DNA from 2 places in the Actinokineospora baliensis genome. Region 1 is predicted to be linked to the other one. Evidence: riboswitches for the same ligand, from Rfam matches in the RefSeq annotation. Region 1 holds a riboswitch; the other holds the start of a gene.
The links. Region 1 has a riboswitch for cobalamin ahead of JOD54_RS21140 (CoA-acylating methylmalonate-semialdehyde dehydrogenase). Riboswitches for the same ligand answer to the same signal wherever they lie in the genome.

Region 1 (4,475 bases):
CGTGCTACCTGATCGACGTGGTGCGGCGCCTCAGGATACGGGTCGTACCAACGCTTTCGTCGACTTCGGCGAGGGCCTGCGAGAGGCGCGCAAACACCGGTGGTTCCTCGCCGGCCTGGTCGCCCTCGTCGTCTGGCTCGCCCTCGGCGAGGCAGCGAAGTACCTCATGCTCCCCATCATCGGCCAAGAACGCTTCGGCGGCGACTGGCTCATCGGCGCGGCCTTGGGCGCCTACTCTTTCGGCGCCGCAGGCGGGGCGGTGTTGATGAGCCGCTGGCGCCCACGACGCCCCGGCGTTCCAGCCATGATCATGCTGGGCAGCTACGGACTGGTCCCGCTCGCGCTGGCCTTCGCGCACCACAGCTGGATCATCATCGCCTGCTGCGCCATCGGTGGCGCGGGCATCGAGATCTTCAACATCCCCTGGTTCACGGCCATCCAACGCGAAGTCCCCCAACACCTCCAAGCCCGGATCTCCGCTCTCGACTTCCTCGTCTCCTACGGCATGAGCCCTCTTGGCTTGGCGCTGCTCCCCGCCGCGATCGACGCCGCGGGTGGCACGCTCGTCCTGACGGTGTGCGGGGTCGTGGTCATCGTCGCCGCACTGCTCACGCTTCTTGTACCCGGTATGGCCACGTTCACGGATCCACGCCAACCCGACCCGGCGAAGCACACCTTGGCCGCTGCCACGGCATGACGTGACTTGGCGGCCACCAACACTTTGTTGGTGGCCGCCAAGTCCGTGCTCGAGGTACGAATACTCGCCACCTGGCCGGGCCCGTTTGATCGTGGTGTGTAAGAGGTCCGCCTGTGGGATGGAGGCCAGCCCCGACATGGGAGTCGTGGGCGACTTGGTACGAGATGTTCAGCGTCGACCTCGAGAATGACGGAGACCCGGACGTCGGCGTGATCTCGGACCCCTTCGACCTTTCCGGCACACTCGACCTGCGGGTCCGGCACTTCCGCAACGACGGTGCGGGCAACTTCACCGAGGTGTGACCGATCGGTGAAGGTCCGCGGGTGTCGCCTGTGCGGCGTCGAACTCCTGGGTGACCAGGGCGCCGTTGACCGCGCCACCGGCCGCCGCGCCCGCTCCGATGGACATGGGGACGTTGGCGCCGGGGTTGACCACGTTGCCCACGGCCCAGATGCGGTCGCCGCTGGTTTTGCCGGTGAGGGGGTCGACGGCGAGGAAGCTTCCGAATGGGGTGTCCGCGCGGCGCAGGTTCAGGTGCTTGAGGCAGTCGTCGTGCGGTCGTGGGGTGCCGGTGGTGAACAGGGCGTCCACCGCTACCTCGGTGTCGCGGGCGGTGTGTACGACGAGGGGGCCTTCGCCGGAGACTGACACGACCGGGTCGGCTACGAGGTCGATCCCGCGTGAGCGCAGGCGGGCCTCGACCGACTCGTCCAGTGCGGGGGCGAAGACCGTGACCTGCGGGCTCCACTGGCGGATGAGCTCGGCCTGGTGCAGCCCGAGCGGTGAGGTGACCAACACGCCGAGGTGCTGGTCGCGGACCTCCCAGCCGTGGCAGTAGGGGCAGTGCAGGACACGGGCACCCCAGTGCTCGGCGAGACCGGGGATGTCGGGCAGGTCGTCGGACAGGCCGGTGGCCACGATCGCGGCCCTCGCCGAGATCTGCCCCGACCCGGGGACGGTGACCACGACCCCAGCTCCGGTCTCGTCGAGCCGTTCGACCCGGCCGGGGTGGAACTCGACGCCGTAGGACGCCGCCTCGGACCGGCCGCGCGCGACCAGTTCGCGGGGATCGACGCCCTCGTGGCCGAGCACACCGTGCATGTGATCGGCGAAGCGGTTGCGCGGACTACCCGCGTCGACCACCACTACCCGCCGCCGAGCACGGCCCAACATCAAGGCGGCACTCAGTCCCGCCACTCCCCCGCCGACCACGACCACGTCCCACTGTTCATCCATGCCGACCAGTTCACCCGCACAGCGGCCAGTACGCAAACCGGCTTGCCGTTCTGGCAAGGAGTGGTCGCGGCCGTGGCGGTTGCCCGCTCGTTCAGGGGTGACCCCAGGGGGTCGACATGGTCGGACTTCCTACTTTAGGGTGTCCTCAGGTCCATGGTGTCAGGGAAGCCGGTGCGAATCCGGCGCGGTCCCGCCACTGTGACCGGGGAGCGACGCCCCACTTCAAGGCCACTGGCGCGAGCCGGGAAGGCCGGGGCGGCCGTCGATCCGGGAGCCAGGATACCGGCCATGGACAGCCGTGTTCGTCCACGAGGATGGAGCTGAACGCATGCGGATTCGTCCTGCCTGCGCGAAAGTCGCCGACCGCCCGCCTCCGGCGCGGTAGGTCCGTCCTGCCCTGAGCCCGGTCGCCCCACGAGGCGCGACCCGGGCGGTTCAGTCCTGCGCTCCTTCGCGAAAGGCATGCCATGACCACCGAACTCCACCACTTCGTCGCCGGGAAACCGGTTCCGGGAACATCGGGCCGCTTCGGCGACGTCTTCGACCCCAGCACGGGTGCCGTCCAGGCCAGGGTTCCGCTGGCCACCGCGGCCGAGGTCGGCGCCGCGGTTGACGACGCGGCTCGTGCGCAGCGCGAGTGGGCGGCGTGGAACCCGCAGCGCCGTGCCAGGGTGCTAATGCGGTTCCTCGAGCTCGTCCGATCCGAAGAGGACAGTCTCGCGCGGTTGTTGTCCTCCGAGCACGGCAAGACCGTCGCCGACGCGAAGGGCGACATCCAGCGGGGGTTGGAGGTCGTCGAGTTCGCGATCGGCATCCCGCACCTGCTCAAGGGCGAGTACACCGACAGCGCGGGCACCGGCATCGACGTCTACTCGATGCGCCAACCGCTGGGCGTGGTGGCGGGCATCACCCCGTTCAACTTCCCCGCGATGATCCCGTTGTGGAAGGCCGCGCCCGCGATCGCCTGCGGGAACGCGTTCGTGCTCAAGCCCTCCGAGCGCGACCCGTCGGTGCCGCTGCGGTTGGCGGAGCTGTTCAGCGAGGCGGGTTTGCCGCCGGGGGTGTTCTCGGTGGTCAACGGGGACAGGGAAGCGGTGGACGCGCTGCTGACCGACCCACGCGTCGAGGCGATTGGGTTCGTCGGCTCGTCGGCGATCGCGGAGTACATCTACTCGACCGCCGCCGCGCACGGCAAACGCGCGCAATGCTTTGGCGGCGCCAAGAACCACATGGTCATCATGCCCGACGCGGACCTCGACCAGGTGGTCAACGCGCTGGTGGGCGCCGGGTACGGCTCGGCGGGCGAGCGGTGCATGGCGATCTCGGTGGCCGTTCCGGTCGGTCAGGCGACCGCGGACGCGCTGGTCGAGCGCCTCGCCGAGCAGGTGCGAACCCTCAAGGTGGGCGCGGCCCTGGACGAGACGGCGGACTTCGGGCCGCTGGTGACCGCCGAGGCGGTGAACCGGGTGCGCGACTACATCGACATCGGGGTGGCCGAGGGGGCCGAGCTGGTCGTCGACGGGCGTGGCCTGGTCGTTCCCGGCCACGAGAACGGGTTCTTCCTCGGCGGCAGCCTGTTCGACAAGGTCACGCCCGAGATGCGGATCTACCGGGAGGAGATCTTCGGCCCGGTGCTGACGATCGTCCGCGCGGACGACTACGAGGCCGCGCTGCGGCTGCCCAGTGAGCACGAGTACGGCAACGGCGTGGCGATCTTCACCCGCGACGGCGACACCGCGCGCGACTTCACCGCCAGGGTGAACACCGGCATGGTCGGGGTGAACGTGCCGATCCCGGTCCCGATCGCCTACCACACCTTCGGCGGCTGGAAGCGGTCCGGTTTCGGCGACCTCAACCAGCACGGGCCGGACTCGATCCGCTTCTACACCAAGACCAAGACGGTCACCTCCCGCTGGCCGTCCGGCGCAAAAGAAGGCGCCAGCTTCGTGATCCCCACGATGAAGTAGGCGACCGATGAGACTGACCGACGAACAGCGCGCGCTGCGCGAGACAGCGGCCGACTTCGCCGCCGAACACCTGGCCCCGCACGCGGTGGAATGGGACCAGGCCAAGCACTTCCCGGTCGACGTGCTCCGCAAAGCGGCCGAACTGGGCCTCGGCGGCCTTTACCTGCCCGAGGAGGTGGGCGGGTCCGAGCTCGGCAGGCTCGACGGCGTGCTCGTGTTCGAGGCGCTGGCCACCGGCTGCCCGTCGATCGCGGCGTACGTGTCGATCCACAACATGGTCGCCACGATGATCGACCGCTTCGGCACCGACGACCAGCGGCACCGCTACCTGCCCCGGATGTCCACCATGGACGCCATGGGCAGCTATTGCCTCACCGAACCCGACGCAGGCTCCGACGCCGCCGCGCTGAGCACCCGGGCACGCCGCGACGGCGACGAGTACGTGCTCGACGGGGTCAAGCAGTTCATCTCTGGCGCGGGCACCTCGGACGTCTACGTCGTGCTCGCCAGGACCGGCGGGCCGGGGGCGCGTGGGATCTCCGCGTTCATCGTCGACCGGGACACCCCCGGTGTGT
Region 2 (4,475 bases), 970 kb from region 1:
GCGGTCACGGTGGCCTGCTGGATGCGCGTCGCCGGGCGGGAACGCAGGTAGTACGTGGTCTTGAGGCCGCTCTGCCAGGCGTATCGGTACATAGAGGACAGTTTGCCGATCGTCGGCGAGGCCACGAACAGGTTCAGCGACTGGCTCTGGTCGATGTACGGGCCACGCGCGGCGGCCAGGTCGATCAGCGCCTTCTGCGGCAACTCCCACGCGGTGCGGAACAACGACCGCACCTCGTCGGGCAGTTCGGTGAGCCCCTGCACCGATCCCTCGTCGCGCTTGAGCCGGGCCCGGACCTCGTCAGTCCACATGCCACGGCCCTTGAGCTCTCGCACCAGGTACGAGTTGATCTGCAAGAACTCACCGGACAGCGTTTCGCGCTTGAACGTGTTGGACACCTGCGGCTCGATGCACTCGAAGCAGCCCGCGATGGAGGCGATCGTCGCGGTGGGCGCGATCGCCACCAGCAACGAGTTGCGCAGGCCGTGCTCGGCGATGCGCTCGCGCACCGCGGCCCACCGCTCGGTCTGCGTCGGCGTGACACCCCACAGGTCCGGTTGCAGCTGACCGCGCGCGGACCGGGTCCGCGAGTACGCCGGGTGCGCGCCCGCCGCGGCGGCCAGACCGGCCGAGGTCTCCAGCGCGGTGAGGTAGATCTCCTCGGCGAGGCGGGTGGACAGCTCGCGGGCGGCCTCAGAGTCGAAAGCCAGGCGCAGCTTGAAGAACACGTCCTGCAGGCCCATCACCCCGAGCCCGACCGGACGCCAGCGCGGGTTGCCGCGCCCGGCCTGCTCGGTCGGGTAGTAGTTGATGTCGATCACCCGGTCCAGGAACACCACCGCGGTGCGCACAGTGGACCGCAGCCGCTCCCAGTCCACCTCGTCACCGAGCACGTGCGCGCCGAGGTTGACCGACCCGAGGTTGCACACCGCGGTCTCGTCGTCGCTGGTGACCTGCAGGATCTCGGTGCACAGGTTGGACAGGTGCACCACGTCGCCCGGTTCGGCGGTCTGGTTGCAGGTGCGGTTGGCGGTGTCCTTGAAGGTCATCCACCCGTTGCCGGTCTGCGCCAGGGTGCGGATCATCTTGCCGTAGAGCTCGCGCGCCTTGACCGTGCGCACCGCGCGACCGGCCTCCTCGGCGGCCCGGTAGGCGCGGTCGAAGTCGTCGCCCCACAGGTCGACGAGCTCGGGCAGCTCGTCGGGGTCGAACAGCGACCAGTCCGCGTCCGCCTCGACCCGGCGCATGAACTCGTCGGGGATCCAGTTGGCCAGGTTGAGGTTGTGCGTGCGGCGCGCGTCCTCCCCGGTGTTGTCGCGCAGCTCCAGGAACTCCTCGATGTCGGGGTGCCAGGTCTCCAGGTACACGCACGCCGCGCCCTTGCGCCGCCCGCCCTGGTTGACCGCCGCGACCGAGGCGTCGAGCGTGCGCAGCCACGGCACGATCCCGTTGGAGTGCCCGTTGGTGCCCCTGATCAGCGCGCCGCGCGAGCGGACCCGCGACCACTGCACGCCGATGCCGCCCGCGAACTTCGAGAGCCTGGCGATCTGGGCGTACCGCTCGTAGATCGACTCGAGCTCGTCGCGCGGGGAGTCCAGCAGGTAGCAGGAGGACATCTGGGTGTGCACGGTGCCGGAGTTGAACAGCGTCGGGGAGCTGGGCAGGTAGGCCAGCGACGACATCAGCCGGTAGAAGTCGATCGCCTCGGCGGCGGTGTGCGACAGGCCACACGCGACTCGCAGCAGCCAGTACTGCGGCAGTTCGACAACGCTGCGGCGCGACGGGTGCCGCAGCAGGTAGCGGTCGTAGACGGTACGCAGGCCGAAGTACTCGAACCGGCGGTCCGCTGTGAGGTCGATGGCGTCGTCGAGCTTGCGCGCGTTGGCCGCGACCAGCCGAGCGGTGCTGTCGCCGATCAGGCCCTCGGCGTGCCCGAGGGCGATGCTCTGGCTGAACGAGTGCACCCCCTGGCCGCGGACCTCCTTGTCGATGTAGGCGCTGAGCAGCCCGGCGGCGAGCCGGGAGTACTCGGGGTCCTCGGCGACGAGCTCGGCGGCGGTCTGGATGGACAGCCGGTCCAGTTCGGCGGTGGTGGCGCCGTCGTAGAGACCGCTGATCGTCTTGGTGGCCACCCGCAGCGGGTCGACCTCGCGCAGCCCCTCCGCGCAGCGCCGCACGGCGCGCACGATCTTGTCGACGTCGACGGGCTCCAGCGCCCCGTCGCGCTTGCGCACCCGCATGGTGGTGACCGTGTCGACGGTCGTCACAACCTGTCTCCTCGCGAGCCTGGGCCCCGGGGTCGAGGAGGACACGGGCGCGCGCGACCGCCACGTCCTCACGCCCTCCCACGGGGCCGCGGACACCCGCCCGCGGGTCGCGGGCGGGGTGCTGGCAGGTCTTCGGACTCACGGGCGTGCCTGGGCAGGCGCCTACCGGCCGTCGCTTCCCAGACGCGGGCGTCCAGTGCTTCGTTGACGGCTTTCGTTCCCGTTCACCGCTGCGGGGCAGTCCCGGACTCGCACCGGGTTCCCTCTTGCGACGACCGCTCTGGCTGAGCGGCCGAACCAGCTGTCGGCACCATACATGGCCGTCCCGACGGTTCCGGGACCCCACATGTAGTGGGTGTGTCGCCCAGGCCCCGAGCGGGGCGGGGCCTGGTTCTCGGCAGATCACGCGAACACGGGATGGAGCAGGGGAGCCCTCGGCGCGAGGCTCGGAGGGGTAGGGGTGGACCTTCGGCGCGGGAGAGGGACATGACTCACCGACGGGAAGTCGACATCGCGGTCATCGGGGCCGGGGTGCTGGGGCTGGCCACGGCCGAGGCGCTGGTGCGGCGCGGGGCCGACGTGCTGGTGTTCGACGGGCGGCCGCCGGGCGCCGGGCTCTCGGGCGGTCTCACCAGGACGTTCCGGCACCGGCACGACAACGAGCTGCACGTGGCGATGGCGGTGGAGGGGCGGCGCGGGTTCGCCCGCTGGGAGCAGCGGCTCGGGCGCGAGCTGATCGGGCCGGAAGGCGCGGTGTACCACGGGATGGACCATTCGCACGTCACCGGGATGGCGGCGCAGCGGGTCGAGCACTCGTTCGTCCCCGGTGCGGTGGGTGGCGAGGTGTTCCCCGCGCTGGCGCGGGTGGGCACGCCGCTGCTGGTCGACCCGGGCGCGGGCGCGATCAGGGCGAAGCGGACGATCGATGCGCTGGCGCACTGGGTCGGCGACCGGATCGTCCAGGCCGACGTGCACAGCGTCACGGTGCCTTCCGACGGCGACGGAGCGGAGTTCCAGACCACGGAGGCGATCTACCGGGCCAGGCACGTGGTGATCTGCGCGGGCACGGCGGTGACCCGGTTGGGCGCGAGCGTCGGGTTCGACATCCCGGTGCGCAGCGCGCTGCACGCGCGCCCGCACTTCCGGGTGCGCCCGGAGTTCGCAGGCACGCCGCTGCCCTGCTGGGTGGACATCTCCGGCGAGTTCGGCGTGAACGTGTACGGCTCCCCCATCGGCGCGACCGGCACGTACGTGGTCGGGATGATCGGCCCCGCCGTCGATGTCCCCTTTGGACCGGACGGCGGGCTCCCCCCGGGCACCGACATGGAGGAGCACGTGCGGCGGGTCAGCGCGTACGTGGCGAAGGCGTTGCCCGGCTTGGACCCGGAGCCGGTCGGCGCGCGGGTGTGCGTGATGACCAAGCTGCCCAAGGGAAGCGACGCGCTGCGGGCCTGGCACCGACCCGGGGTGACGACCATCGCCGGGCACAACCTGTTCAAGATGGCACCCGCGCTCGGCGAACTGCTCGCCGACGCCGCGGAGAAGGACCAACTGCCCGAGGCGCTGGAGCGCGCGGGTGCGGACGCGCTCGAGGCGGCGTAGATGGTCATCGCGGTCACCGGGGCCACCGGAACCGTTGGCCTGCGGTTGGTGTCGCGGCTGGTCGGCCGCGGTTGCCGGGTGCGCGCGGTCGTTCGCCCCGGCGGACGGCGGCCCGCCGGGGAGCTGGTCGAGGTCGTGGAAGCGGACCTGGAGCGGCCGGAGAGCCTTCGCGAAGCGTTGCACGGCGTGAGCGACCTGTTCCTGCTGACCCCGCTGCACCCGGACCAGGGCGCGGTGCACCGGGGCCTGGTGGACGTCGCCAAACGCGCCGGGGTTCAGCACGTGGTGCGGATGTCGGCGCTGGGTGCCGATCCCGCGTCACCGGTGTCGGTGCACCGCCAGCACGGCGAGGGCGACCAGGCGGTGCTGGAGTCCGGGCTGCGGTACACCCTGTTGCGCTCCAACACGTTCATGCAGAACGTGGCGCAGTGGGCGCCGACCATCCGCGCGCGGGACGCGATCGTGCTGCCGGTCGGCGACGCTCGCGTCAGCATGATCGACGCTGGCGACATCGCGGAGGTGGCCGCCGCTGTGCTCACCGAGGGCGGCACCGACGACCAGGTGCTGGAGCTGACCGGACCGAGGGCCATCAGCTACCCGGCGCTG

Region 2: it holds a riboswitch for cobalamin, as region 1 does, so the genes downstream of both, JOD54_RS17245 (ribonucleoside-diphosphate reductase subunit alpha) here and JOD54_RS21140 (CoA-acylating methylmalonate-semialdehyde dehydrogenase) in region 1, are expected to answer to the same signal.

Annotation. Positions count from the first base shown of each region.
Region 1 covers NZ_JAFBCK010000001.1:4,618,194-4,622,668, reverse strand. The annotation lists gene JOD54_RS21155 (MFS transporter) at 1-697, shown strand, start outside; gene JOD54_RS21150 (hypothetical protein) at 862-999, shown strand; gene JOD54_RS21145 (NAD(P)/FAD-dependent oxidoreductase) at 986-1,933, opposite strand; cobalamin riboswitch at 2,064-2,238, shown strand; gene JOD54_RS21140 (CoA-acylating methylmalonate-semialdehyde dehydrogenase) at 2,401-3,900, shown strand; gene JOD54_RS34410 (acyl-CoA dehydrogenase family protein) at 3,908-4,475, shown strand, end outside.
Region 2 covers NZ_JAFBCK010000001.1:3,652,940-3,657,414, reverse strand. The annotation lists gene JOD54_RS17245 (ribonucleoside-diphosphate reductase subunit alpha) at 1-2,267, opposite strand, end outside; cobalamin riboswitch at 2,374-2,584, opposite strand; gene JOD54_RS17240 (NAD(P)/FAD-dependent oxidoreductase) at 2,754-3,869, shown strand; gene JOD54_RS17235 (SDR family oxidoreductase) at 3,870-4,475, shown strand, end outside.